DNA from 2 places in the Bradyrhizobium sp. LMG 9283 genome. Region 2 is predicted to be linked to the other one. Evidence: riboswitches for the same ligand, from Rfam matches in the RefSeq annotation. Region 2 holds a riboswitch; the other holds the start of a gene.
What was found. A riboswitch is a leader RNA that binds a small molecule or an ion and turns the genes downstream of it on or off. The one in region 2 is predicted to bind S-adenosylmethionine.

Region 1: linked by a shared signal. The riboswitch ahead of P6U29_RS39650 (O-succinylhomoserine sulfhydrylase) and the one ahead of P6U29_RS04955 (homoserine O-acetyltransferase) in region 2 are both predicted to bind S-adenosylmethionine.

The regions. Positions count from the first base shown of each region.
Region 1 covers NZ_CP120691.1:8,493,031-8,499,193, forward strand. The annotation lists gene P6U29_RS39635 (MATE family efflux transporter) at 25-1,461, opposite strand; gene P6U29_RS39640 (PAS domain-containing protein) at 1,950-2,363, opposite strand; gene P6U29_RS39645 (2'-deoxycytidine 5'-triphosphate deaminase) at 2,469-3,605, opposite strand; SAM riboswitch at 3,686-3,765, shown strand; gene P6U29_RS39650 (O-succinylhomoserine sulfhydrylase) at 3,841-5,028, shown strand; gene P6U29_RS39655 (SGNH/GDSL hydrolase family protein) at 5,144-6,136, opposite strand; gene P6U29_RS39660 (SGNH/GDSL hydrolase family protein) at 6,149-6,163, opposite strand, start outside.
Region 2 covers NZ_CP120691.1:1,058,238-1,064,400, reverse strand. The annotation lists gene P6U29_RS04970 (TIGR02594 family protein) at 126-785, opposite strand; gene P6U29_RS04965 (alpha/beta fold hydrolase) at 1,000-1,863, shown strand; gene metW (methionine biosynthesis protein MetW) at 1,994-2,656, opposite strand; gene P6U29_RS04955 (homoserine O-acetyltransferase) at 2,659-3,861, opposite strand; SAM riboswitch at 3,956-4,035, opposite strand; gene P6U29_RS04950 (chorismate mutase) at 4,237-5,085, shown strand; gene hisC (histidinol-phosphate transaminase) at 5,119-6,163, shown strand, end outside.

The DNA of each region.
Region 1 (6,163 bases), 1.4 Mb from region 2:
CACCCACCGCCGTCACAAGCACCGCTAATCGGGAGTCGAAAGCGCCGGCCTGATCGCAGCTTTCGTCTCACGTGGCCCCCAGCGCGTCAGCACCACGCTGGAGCACGACAGCAGGCCGAGCACGACCATCGAGCTCGCGGCCAGCCAGAAGAAGCTCTGCGCGCCGGCCTCGTGCGTCGACAGCCACCAGCCGACAGCCGCGATGTAGATCAGCCGCGCCGTCTGCGCCAGCACCGGCCCGATCACCTTGGCCGCGCCTTGCGAGGAGAAGTACATCGTCGTGGCAAGGCCGAAGAACGCGTAGAACGGTCCGACCGTCGAAAGATATTGATGGCTCGCCACGCGCACGGCCACGCTGTCGGTGAAGATGTTGACCCAGAGATCTGGGAAGATCGCAACGAGGCACGCCGGCGCGCCGACTGCGACGAAAGCGGCAGCACTGGCGGTCCAGGCGATGCGCCGGGCGCGCGCGATGCGGCCGGCGCCGATCGCCATGCCGACCATCGGCACACAGGCGATGCCGAACGAGAACGCGATCGAGGTCAGCAGGAATTCGAGCCGCGCGCCGATACCGTAGCCGGCGAGGATCGCAGTGCCGAACTTCGCCAGCATGTGGGTGAAGATCGAGATCGTCAGTACCGATTGCAGCGGCGAGAAGCAGGCGATGGCGCCGACCTTCAGGATATCGAAGAACATCGCCCATTGGATGCGCAGGCCCCGAAGCTTCGGCGCGATCCGCGCGCGGCCGGAGAACAGGTACCAGCCCATGATGCAGATGTTCATGGAATAGGCGATCAGCGCGCCGGCCGCGACGCCGCGCATGCCGAGCTGCGGCACCGGCCCGAGCCCGAGGCCCAGCGTGCCGCCGAGCACGATCTGCCAGGCCGCGGAGTTGAGGATGAGGAACGACGGCAGCTTCATGTTGCCGGTGCCGCGCAGGATGCCCGCCATGGTGTTGAGCAGCCAGGGCAGCACGGCGCCGCCGAAAAACACCTGCGTGTAGGCGATCGCATGCGCCAGCACATTGCCGCGGCCGCCAAGCATTTCGAGCAGCCTGGGCCCGAAGATCAGCATGCCCAGCATGAAAACGAGACCGAAGCTGATGCCGATCAGCATCGCGTGCACAGCGAGTGTGCCGGCACGCTCACGATCGCCGGCGCCGAGCGCACGTGCGATGGCGGAGGCCACCGCGCCGCCCATGGCGCCGCCCGACATGGTCATGGTCAGGATCACTGTCGGAAACACCAGCGCCATCGCGGCGAGCGCCTCGACGCCGAGCCGGCCCACATAGGAGGTCTCGGCAATCACCACGCAGATGCCGGCCGACAAGCCGATCACGTTCGGCCAGGCGAGGGAGAGCAGCGTGCGCAGGATCGGCCCGTCGGTGAGCGCGCTTCGGACCGGCCGCGGCGGCAGCGGGCGCTCGTGATCATCGACCGGGATCTCGGCGATGTCGGACATGTCCTCTCCCGGGCGCGAGCGCCATTTGCGGCGCGGCAATGAACAGGTGTGCCAATCAATTTGTTCGCGCACAGGGCGCGGCAGGGGCTTGTTAGCACGGCGATTGCCGATTCCTCCTGCGCAGGGCGCAGGCGTGCCCTGCGGCAGTGCATTTCAATGGATTGAATTCGGCTCTCTCACCCCTCCCTCTCCCCGTTCTTACGGGGAGAGGGAGGGGTGAGGCTCTATCCGCGCAACCGGTGACAGCTGGACTCGCGAAGACTCCCCCTCACCCGTAATTTGCTCTCGCAAATTCCGGCCTCTCCCCGCACGCGGGGAGAGGCGAAGGGCGCGCGGCGGCGGCGTCTCGGCCGCATCATCCTGCGCGGCGTCAGCTCGAGCCATGTTCGCTCCCGATCTTTGTTGCGATCGAGTGCGTCATCGCCCCTGGTGACAGGCAACCTGACGCTCATGCAGGGCGCCCTGCACGGCGGCCCGGCAATTCCGCATCACGAATTTTGCGCAAGCCTGGCGGCGCGCTCGCGCTCGACGCGTTCGGTGACGTCGCGTGCCATCGCCACCGATCCCTGCACTGCGCCGTCAGTGTCACGCACCAGCGCGAAGGTCATCTCGATGTAGAGCTTGCGCCCGCTCTTGTGCAGCGCGCGGGTCAGCGTCGGCCTGCCCGCAAGCTTCATCGTCCCGCTCGCGAGCGCGGCCTCGAAGCCTTTCCAGTGTGCAGCGCGCAGATGTTCGGGAATGATCAGGTCGAGATTCCGGCCGAGCGCTTCATCGGCGGTGAAGCCGAACAGGGCGGTCGATGCCCGATTCCAGCGCGTGATCGTGCCGGAGCGATCCGAATAGATCAGCGCGTCCGCGACGTCGTTGATGATGCTTGCATCGAGTTGGGATGGCTCAGTCATGACACCACCTTGTAGCCCGGATGGAGCAAAGCGTAATCCGGGATCGCGCCACAAGTGAGACCTTCCCGGATTGCGCTTGCGCTCCATCCGGGCTACAGGATCGGGCTACACCCGAAAATGCTTCGATAGTTTGAGGCCTTGGGCCTGGTAATTGGAGCCGATGCGCTGGCCGTACATCGCGTCGGGGCGCGCCAGCATCTTCTCGTAGACGAGGCGGCCGACGATCTGGCCGTGCTCGAGGATGAACGGCACTTCGCGCGAGCGCACCTCCAGCACAGCGCGCGATCCTAGCCCGCCGGCGCCGGCATAGCCGAAGCCGGGATCGAAGAAGCCGGCATAGTGCACGCGGAATTCGCCGACCAGCGGATCGAACGGCACCATCTCGGCGGCGTAATCGGGCGGCACCTGCACAGCTTCCTTGGAGGCGAGGATGTAGAACTCGCCGGGATCGAGGATCAGGCTGCCATCGGGGCGCGCCGAGATCGGCTCCCAGAAATCTTCCACCGCATAGCCGGCGCGGCGGTCGACGTCGACGACACCGGTGTGACGCTTGGCGCGATAGCCGACGAAGCCATTTGCCTTCTCGCCCGAGAGATCGACCGAGACGGCGACGCCGCCGGAGAGATCGGCATCGTCGATGTTGACGAGGCGCTCGGCGGCATGCAGCGCATCGAGCTCGTCGGCATTGAGGATGGCATCGCCGGTGCGGAAACGCACCTGGCTCAGGCGCGAGCCCTCGCGCACCAGCACCGGAAATGTTTTCGGGCTGATCTCGGCATAGAGCGGGCCGTGATAGCCGGCGCCGATCATGTCGAAGCGGCGTGTGCCGTCGGCGATGACGCGGGTGAAGACGTCGAGGCGGCCGGTCGAGCTCTTCGGATTTGCGGCCGCGACGATCTCCGGCGGCAGGGCCAGGCTCTCCAGCAGCGGCACGATGTAGACGCAGTTGGTCTCGAGCACCGCGCCGTCCGCGAGGCTGAACTCGTGCAGCTTCAACTCGTCGATGCGCTCCGCGACCGTGGCGCCGGGACCAGGCAGGAAGCTGGCGCGGACGCGATAGGCGATGTCGCCGAGGCGAAGATCGAGGCTGGCCGGCTGGATCTGGCTCTCGACGAAATCGTAGGCGGGCAGGATGAGGCCTTCTTCCGCCATCGCCGCGATCATGCGGTCGGGCAGGATACCATTGGCGTCGGCGGCGACTGTGAACGTCAACCGGGGGTCCTCATCAGGGGGCAAACTCATCCCGAAATGCGGGACATACCAGCCTTTTACGGCTAACCGATGGACGCCTTGACGGAAAGGGGATTGCGGAATAAGAGCATCACTTATCCCGTGGTGATTTGAGCCGGCCGGCTTGCAGCCACGTTAAATAAGTCGCTAAACAGGCCGGGGACCTCTGTGATCCCGGCCAGTGGAGATATCCAGGCCGGTTTTTTTGTGACCATTTGCGCGTCGATGGTCATGTCGGAGGGTCCTTATGTCGAAGTCGCCTGCTGCCTACCGCCCCGAAACCCGCCTCGTCCATTCCGGGACCCTGCGCTCGCAATATGGCGAGACATCGGAGGCGCTGTTCCTGACGCAAGGCTATGTCTACGCCAGCGCGGAGGAGTGCGAGGCGCGGTTCAAGGGCGAGGATCCCGGCTTCATCTATTCGCGCTACTCCAACCCGACGATCGCGATGTTCGAGCGCCGCATGATCGAGCTCGAAGGCGCCGAGGCAGCCCGCTCGGCCGCAACTGGCATGGCGGCGGTGACGACCGCGATCCTGGCGCCGCTCAAGGCCGGCGATCACGTGGTCGCCTCCCGCGCCCTGTTCGGCTCGTGCCTCTACGTCATCCAGGACCTGTTGCCGCGCTACGGCATCGAGACCACGCTGGTGGACGGGCTCGATCTCGACCAGTGGCAGCGCGCATTGAGGCCCAACACCAAGACGTTCTTCCTGGAGAGCCCAACCAATCCGACACTCGACGTGCTCGACATTCCCGGCATCGCCGAGATCGCACACAAGGGCGGCGCGCGGCTCGTGGTCGACAACGTGTTCGCGACGCCGATCTGGCAGAGCCCGCTCGCGCTGGGCGCCGACGTCGTCGTCTATTCCGCGACCAAGCATATCGACGGCCAGGGCCGGTGCCTCGGCGGCATCATCCTGTCCTCGGAAGCCTTCATCGCCGAGCACATTCACAATTTCATGCGTCAGACCGGCCCGTCGATCTCGCCGTTCAACGCCTGGGTCCTGCTCAAGGGCCTGGAGACGCTGGGCGTGCGCGTGCGCGCGCAGACCGACACGGCGGCGCGTATCGCCGAAGCGCTGGCGAGCCATCCGAAGATCTCGCGGCTGGTCTATCCCGGCCGCGCCGATCATCCGCAGGCGGCGTTAGTGAAGAAGCAGATGCGCGGCGGCTCGACGCTGGTCGGTTTCGAGGTCAAGGGCGGCAAGGCGGCGGCGTTCCGCGTGCTCAATGAGCTGAAGCTTGCGAAGATCTCCAACAATCTCGGCGACGCCAAGAGCCTCGTCACGCATCCGGCAACCACGACGCATCAACGCCTGAAGCCGGAGGACCGCGCCGCGCTCGGCATCAGCGAAGGCTTCATCCGCTTCTCCGCGGGGCTGGAGCATGCGGACGATCTGATCGAGGATCTGACGGCGGCGCTGGAGAAGGCGTGAGGGCTTCGTAGGGTGGGCAACGCGAAGCGTGCCCACCAGTCAAACGTACAGCGCCGATAGATTGGTGGGCACGGCGCGCGGAGAGCGCGCCTTTGCCCACCCTACAGCACCGCGCCTACATCGGCCGATACGTTCTCACATCAGCGGGCACGTTCACACCGATCCTGATCTGGCCGACGGAGCGGATGATGTCGTCGCCGAGCAGCTGGGCGAAGCAGGCGTAGCCCCAATCGTTCATGTGCAGGCCGTCGGCGATCACGAAGCTCTCGACCGGGATCGATTGGTTCTCGTGCCAGTCGCGCATCACCTCGAAGCGCGGGAAGATGCCGACGTGGCGGAGCTCGGCGACCTTGCCGAGCAGCTTCACCATCTTGCCGGCGCTCTCTTTGCGCTGGTTGACGGCCGGTGAGTACTGCGGATCGACCAGCACGATGTCGGTGCCGCCCGCGGCTTGGATACGGCTGATGCCGTCATCGACGATCTTTGCGGTCTCGCCGGGATCGAGGTTGCGCAGCACGGCGTTGGTGCCGACCTGCCAGATCACGAGATCCGGATGCGCGTCGATCACCTGCGTCTGCAGGCGCTTCATCATCTCGGGCGCATCCTCGCCGCCGACGCCGGCATTGACGACGGTGATGTCGGCGGTCGGATAATGCCGGCGCAGCTGCGCGGCGAGACGGTTCGGATAATTGAATTCCGGCGAGCTCGCACCGAATCCCGCGGTCGACGACGAGCCGAACGCGACGATGACGACGGGCTGGCCGGCGACGAGCTTGCTCGCAACGTGCGGCAGCGAGCCCATAGCCTTCGAGCCGTCCTTCGGCGGCAGGCAGGGCACGCGGCCGAAGATGTCGGCGGCGGACTTTGCGACCTCCTTCACCTTGTCGATGGCGCGCGACGTGACGCCGCGCTGCTCGGGCGACCTCGCGGCGACGGTGGTCTGCGACGGCGAAGCGGACGCGGGATCAGCCGGCTGCGCGGGTGCGGGTGTCGCCTGTGCGGCCTGCGATTGTGCACGTGACTGCGAGGCCGGCGTCAGCAGCAACAGCACTGCGGCTGTGGGCGCGGCCAGCCATGATGTCAGGCAAAAAGGGCGAAGAGAACTCATTAACGCTAGACCTCAATTTTGCTGCTG
Region 2 (6,163 bases):
GTCCGCTAAGTTTGCTGCCGTAGATGGGTAAAGCGAAGCGTGCCCACCATTCCCGCTAACGAACGCTGACGTGCCGCCGGTGGGCACGGCGCTTACGCGCCTTTGCCCACCCTACGCGTCTCACGTCAGTTCGGCATCACATACGCATAGATCCGGCCGCGCGAGACCGGCGCTTCGCGGACGCGGTTGCCGTTGTTGCCGGAGATCATGATCGGATTGCCCTGCGCATCGATGCCGGTAATGATGCCGACATGGCCACCGCGGCGGCCGCGCGACATCACCGCGATGGCGCCGACCTGCGGACCGGAGACGCGCGTGCCATAGCGAGCGAACGAGCTCGCCATGTCGGAGCCGGTGCCCTTATGACCGGTATGCTCCAGCACCATGTTCATGAAGCGCGCGCACCACAGGCTACCGCGGCCGGTCGGATTGCCGCCAAGATAGCGGCGGGCCTCGGATACGAGGCCCGATCCGCCAGCGAAGCCGCCGCTCGCAGCCATGCTGTTATTGCCCATGCCGCCGCTGTTGGCGTTCGGATTGTAGCTGGCCTGGGTGTCGGCGAAGCCGCCCGCCTGCAATTGCGCGGCGCTGCGCTCGAAGCGCGAGCTGCGTGCATGATGGCGGTGGTGATGATGCCTGGCGTGGTGCACGTTAGCGTGCCGCTCTGCGCTATGACGATGATGTGGCCGGGCCGAGGCCGGAGAAACGAACGCGGCGACCGCCGCGAAGAAAAACGCCAGCGCGACAACACAACGCGACAGGCGGAACGCAAACAACTCAACCATACTTCATCCTTCGTTACACCCCACTTCCCGTCGGCCCGTGCGGTGGCCGACATCCGCCGGGGCGTAAAGCTTCCGGATGTGGCGAGAAAAAGACGCCACGCCCGGCGAATGGCTGCGATGATCTTGTATCGGGACTGGCCTGATGCTGCCGCATTGCGGACAACTGCGTTAACTGCAATCCTGCAAACGCGGCTTGAAGAGAGGGAAACAGTTAATGCCCCACGCCACGACCAAGGACGACGTTCGCATCTATTTCGAAGAAGCGGGTCAGGGAACGCCGATACTTTTTCTGCACGAGTTCGCGGCCGACTACACCAATTGGGAGCCGCAGATGCGCTACTTCTCGCGCAGCCATCGCTGCATCACCTATTCGGCGCGCGGCTACACGCCGTCGGACGTGCCTGACGGCGAGGTCTACACCTACACGCATTTCTACACCGATGCGCTTGCCGTGCTCGATCACCTCAAGATCGAGCGCGCGCATCTCGTCGGGCTGTCGATGGGTGCCTACTCATCGCTTCAGATCGGGCTCAACGCGCCGCAGCGCGCGTTGTCGATGACGCTCGCCGGCGTCGGCTCCGGCTCGGAGATCGAAAATCTCGAGAACTGGCGCAAGCAGTGCCGCGCCAATGCAGAGCAGTTCGAGACGCTCGGCTCCGTCGAGGTCGCGAAGGTTACGCGCGAGGCGCCGAGCCGGATTCCCTTCCTGGTGAAGGACTCGCGCGGCCATGCCGATTTCTACGCTGCCCTGGCACGGCACGATGCCAAGGGATCGGCGCGCACCATGCGCGGCTTCCAGGGCGGCCGTCCCTCGATTTATACGATGACGGACGCGATCGCGAAGGTGGCAACACCCGCGCTGATCATCTGCGGCGACGAGGATGATCCGTGCATCGGGCCGAGCCTGTTCCTGAAGAAGCATCTGCCTGCGCCCGGGCTCGCGATGTTTCCGAAGTCGGGCCACGTGCTCAATCTGGAAGAGCCGGCGCTGTTCAACGAAAGCGTGGAGCGGTTCGTGACGCTGGTGGAAGCCGACCGCTGGCCGGTGCGCGATCCGCGGTCGTTGGCGGCGCATTAGATCGGCGGAGCCGAACACTCCGTCGCGTAGCCCGGATGGAGCGAAGCGTAATCCGGGATTCTCGAGCGCGGCACGACCTGCCCCGGATTGCGCTTCGCTCCATCCGGGCTACGGAATGACGCCTACGGCGTCACTTCCCCCCGCCCCTGCTCAGCAGAAACACGCCCTGCTCGCCGAACATGTTCCACACCCACCACGGCAGATTGAGCGGCACGGGACGGCCGTGGAGATCGAGCGCCACCGAGCGCTCCATCTTGACGTTGATCTCGTCGCAGAGCTGCACGAAGTCCTTGATGGTGCAGAAATGGATGTTGGCGGTGTCGTACCAGGTCGCCGGCAGATTCTCCGTGCGCGGCATGTGGCCGCCGATCAGGAGCTGCAGCCGCATCTTCCAGAACCCGAAATTCGGGAACGACACGATGGCCCGGCGGCCGATGCGCAACAGGTTCTCCAGCACGACCTTCGGCTGCCGCGTCGCCTGCAGCGTCTGCGACAGGATCACGTAGTCGAAGGCGTCGTCGGGATAGTTGACGAGGTCGGTGTCGGCATCGCCCTGCACCACCGCAAGACCCTTGGCGACGCAGCGGTTGACGCCCTCGCGCGACAGCTCGATGCCGCGGCCGTCGATGCCGCGGGTCTCCAGCAGCTGAAGCAGATCGCCGTCGCCGCAGCCGACGTCGAGCACTTTGGAGCCCGGCTTGACCATCTCGGCCACCAGCAGATGGTCGGCACGAAACTGGCCGGACGGCGCGGTCGCAACGCCGTTCAGAGGCAGCACTTGCTGGACGGACATCGCTAGCCGTCCTTAATGCTGAGCCCGCGGGCCTTGCCTGCCGATTGCAGGAAGGCGCGGGAGATGTCGAAGAATTCGGGCACGTCGAGCAGGAAGGCGTCATGTCCGCGATCAGTCTCGATCTCGGCAAACGACACCCGGGCGCTCGAGGCGTTCAGCGCGTGCACCAGCGCGCGCGATTCAGATGTCGGAAACAGCCAGTCGCTGGTGAAGGAGACCACGCAGAAGCGGGTCTGGATGCCGGCGAACGCCTTCGCCAGCACGCCGCCATGGTCGGCGGCGATGTCGAAATAGTCCATCGCGCGGGTCAGATAGAGATATGAGTTGGCGTCGAAGCGCTCCACGAAGGACGAGCCCTGGTAGCGCAGATAGCTTTCGACCTGGAAGTCGGCGTCGAACGAGAAGGTCGGCAGCTCGCGGTCCTGCATGCGCCGGCCGAACTTGCGATGCAGCGCCGCGTCCGAAAGATAGGTGATGTGCGCCGCCATCCGCGCCACCGCGAGCCCGCGATGCGGATGGATAGCGCGGTCGGCATAGCCGCCGCCGTGCCAGTCGGGATCGGCCATCACGGCCTGACGGCCGAGCTCGTGGAAGGCGATGTTCTGCGCCGAGTGCCGCGTCGCGCAGGCAATCGCGAGCGCGGAGAACACGCGGGCAGGATAGGCCGCGGTCCATTGCAGCACCTGCATGCCACCCATCGAGCCGCCAACGACCGCAAACAGCGTGTCGATGCCGAGCCGGTCGATCAGCATCGCCTGCGCGCGCACCATGTCGGGAATGGTGATGACGGGGAAATCCAGACCCCAGACCTTGCCGGTGGCGGGATTGATCGACGCCGGCCCGGTCGAGCCCATGCAGCCACCGATCACGTTGGAGCAGATGATGAAGTAGTGCTTGGGATCGATGGGGCGGCCGGGGCCGACCAGCGTCTCCCACCAGCCGGGCTTGCCGGTGACGGGATGCACATTGGCAACATGCTGATCACCGGTCAGCGCATGGCAGATCAACACGGCGTTGGAGCGATCGGCATTGAGCTCGCCATAGGTCTGGTAGGCGATCTGGAACGGGGAGAGATCGACGCCGCAATCGAGCCGCAGCGGCTGCTCGGTGCCGAAATGCGCGACCTGCGAGCTTGGATGATCCACCTCATGCGACCGTTCGTCGGCGCTGATCGCAGGACTCGGTATCGACTTGACGCTACCCATCTCTGACATCGACCTCGTTTGCGACTGGCCGCTAGACCGCGCCGCTGACATCAGGCCATGAAAAACCCGGCCTGAACGATAGGTTCGGCCGGGATCGGAAGCGTCCCCGGCCTGTTTAGCGAGTTTTTTAACGTGGCTGCAAGCCGGCCGGCTCAAATGACCACGGAACAGGCAAAAGGTACCGTCTTGGGCCATTTACGTCAAGTCGCGGCCGGATCGAGCCAAATCGCCTCGCGCTGCCCGCGGAACGAGCCATCATTCTCTTTGCTTTCGCCGCCCCGACTGCCTAATCAGGACATTGATCGCAGCGGTCACGGCTGTACCAATTGTCTTGCCGATCCGCACCGGAACGCCCTTCAACAGCCTCTGTCAGACATGACCCAACGTCCGCCCGCGCCACCATCGCTCCAGGAACTGCGCAAGGAGATCGACGCGATCGATGAGGGCATGCATCGCCTGCTGATGCAGCGCGGCGACATCATCGACCGCCTAATCCAGGTCAAACAGACCCAGGAGGTCGGCTCGGCATTTCGGCCTGCGCGCGAGGCCGCCATGATGCGCGACATCGTGCAGCGCCATCGCGGCATCCTGCCGCTCGACACGGTCGAGAGCATCTGGCGCGTCATCATCTCGACGTTCACTTATGTGCAGGCGCCGTTCTCCGTGCATGCCGACGTTTCGGTGAGCGAGCCGGCGATGCGCGATTCCGCGCGCTTCCATTTTGGCTTCACGGTGCCCTACGTCGCGCATTTCAGCGCGCAGGCTGCGGTCGAGGCGGTAGCGAAATCCAAAGGCGACCTGGCGCTGGTCTCAGCCACCTCCAGCCGCACACCGTGGTGGCTGGAGCTCGAAGCGGAAGGCGCACCGAAGATCATCGCGCGGCTGCCTTTCGTCGAGCGTGCCGATCATCCGGCGGCAATGCCGGTGTTCGCAGTCTCGCGCGTCGCCGACAGCGCCCTGGTGACGGAGGTCGAGACCTTCAGCGTGCGCGTCTCCGGGTGGAACGCCGAGGTCGCGCGTGCGCTGTCGCCGCTCGCCGAGATCGTGGCGGTGCCCGATACCGCTTTCGACGGCGCGGCGCTGCTGGTCTCGGTCACCGGCGCGACCAGCATCGACAAAATCAGGGCTGCCCTGATCGAGGCGGGGGCCTCGGTGCGCTCCACGGCCCTCGTCGGCAGCCACGCAACGCGCTATACGGTGCCCCCGACCGGGGCGAAATCGTAAATCGCGAGCAGCCCAGCCTATCCGGAGTCCAAGATGTCCCGCCCCGTGCCGAATCCCGGCATTCTCGATATTGCGCCCTACACCCCCGGCAAGAGTCCGGTGCCGGAGCCGGGCCGCAAGGTGTTCAAGCTCTCGGCCAACGAGACGCCGTTCGGGCCCTCGCCCAAGGCGATCGCGGCGTTCAAGCACGTGGCGGATCATCTCGAAGACTATCCGGAAGGCACCTCGCGCGTGCTGCGCGAGGCGATCGGCCGCTCTTTCGGGCTCGATCCCAACCGCATCATCTGCGGCGCCGGCTCCGACGAGATCCTCAATCTGCTCGCGCACACCTATCTCAGCCAGGGCGACGAGGCGATCTCGACCACCCACGGCTTCCTGGTCTACCCGATCGCAACCATGGCGAACGGGGCCAAGAACGTCGTCGCGCCCGAGACGAACTTCACTGCCGACGTCGATGCTGTTCTCAAGGCGGTCACGCCGCGCACAAAGCTGGTCTGGCTCGCCAACCCCAACAATCCGACCGGCACCTATCTGCCGTTCGACGAAGTCAAGCGGCTGCGCGCCGGCCTGCCCTCGCACGTGCTCTTGGTGCTCGATGCCGCCTATTGCGACTACGTCTCGCGCAACGATTACGAGATGGGGATCGAGCTCGTTGCCACCACCGAGAATACGGTGGTGACGCACACCTTCTCCAAGATCCACGGCCTCGCCGCGCTCCGCATCGGCTGGATGTTCGGGCCCGAGCACATTATCGACGCCGTCAACCGCATCCGCGGCCCCTTCAACGTGTCGACGCCGGCGATGTATGCCGCGGTCGCCGCGATCGAGGACACCGCGCATCAGGCGATGTCGAAGCAGTTCACCGAGACCTGGCGCAACTGGCTCACCGAGGAGATCGGCAAGCTCGGGCTGAAGGTGACGCCAAGCGTCGCCAATTTCGTGCTGATTCACTTCCCGACCGACAAGGGCAAGACTTCGGATGACGCCGACGCCTTCCTGACCAAGCGGGGCCTCGTGCTGCGCACGCTGAAGAACTACGGCCTGCCGCATGCGCTGCGCATGACCATCGGCACCGAGG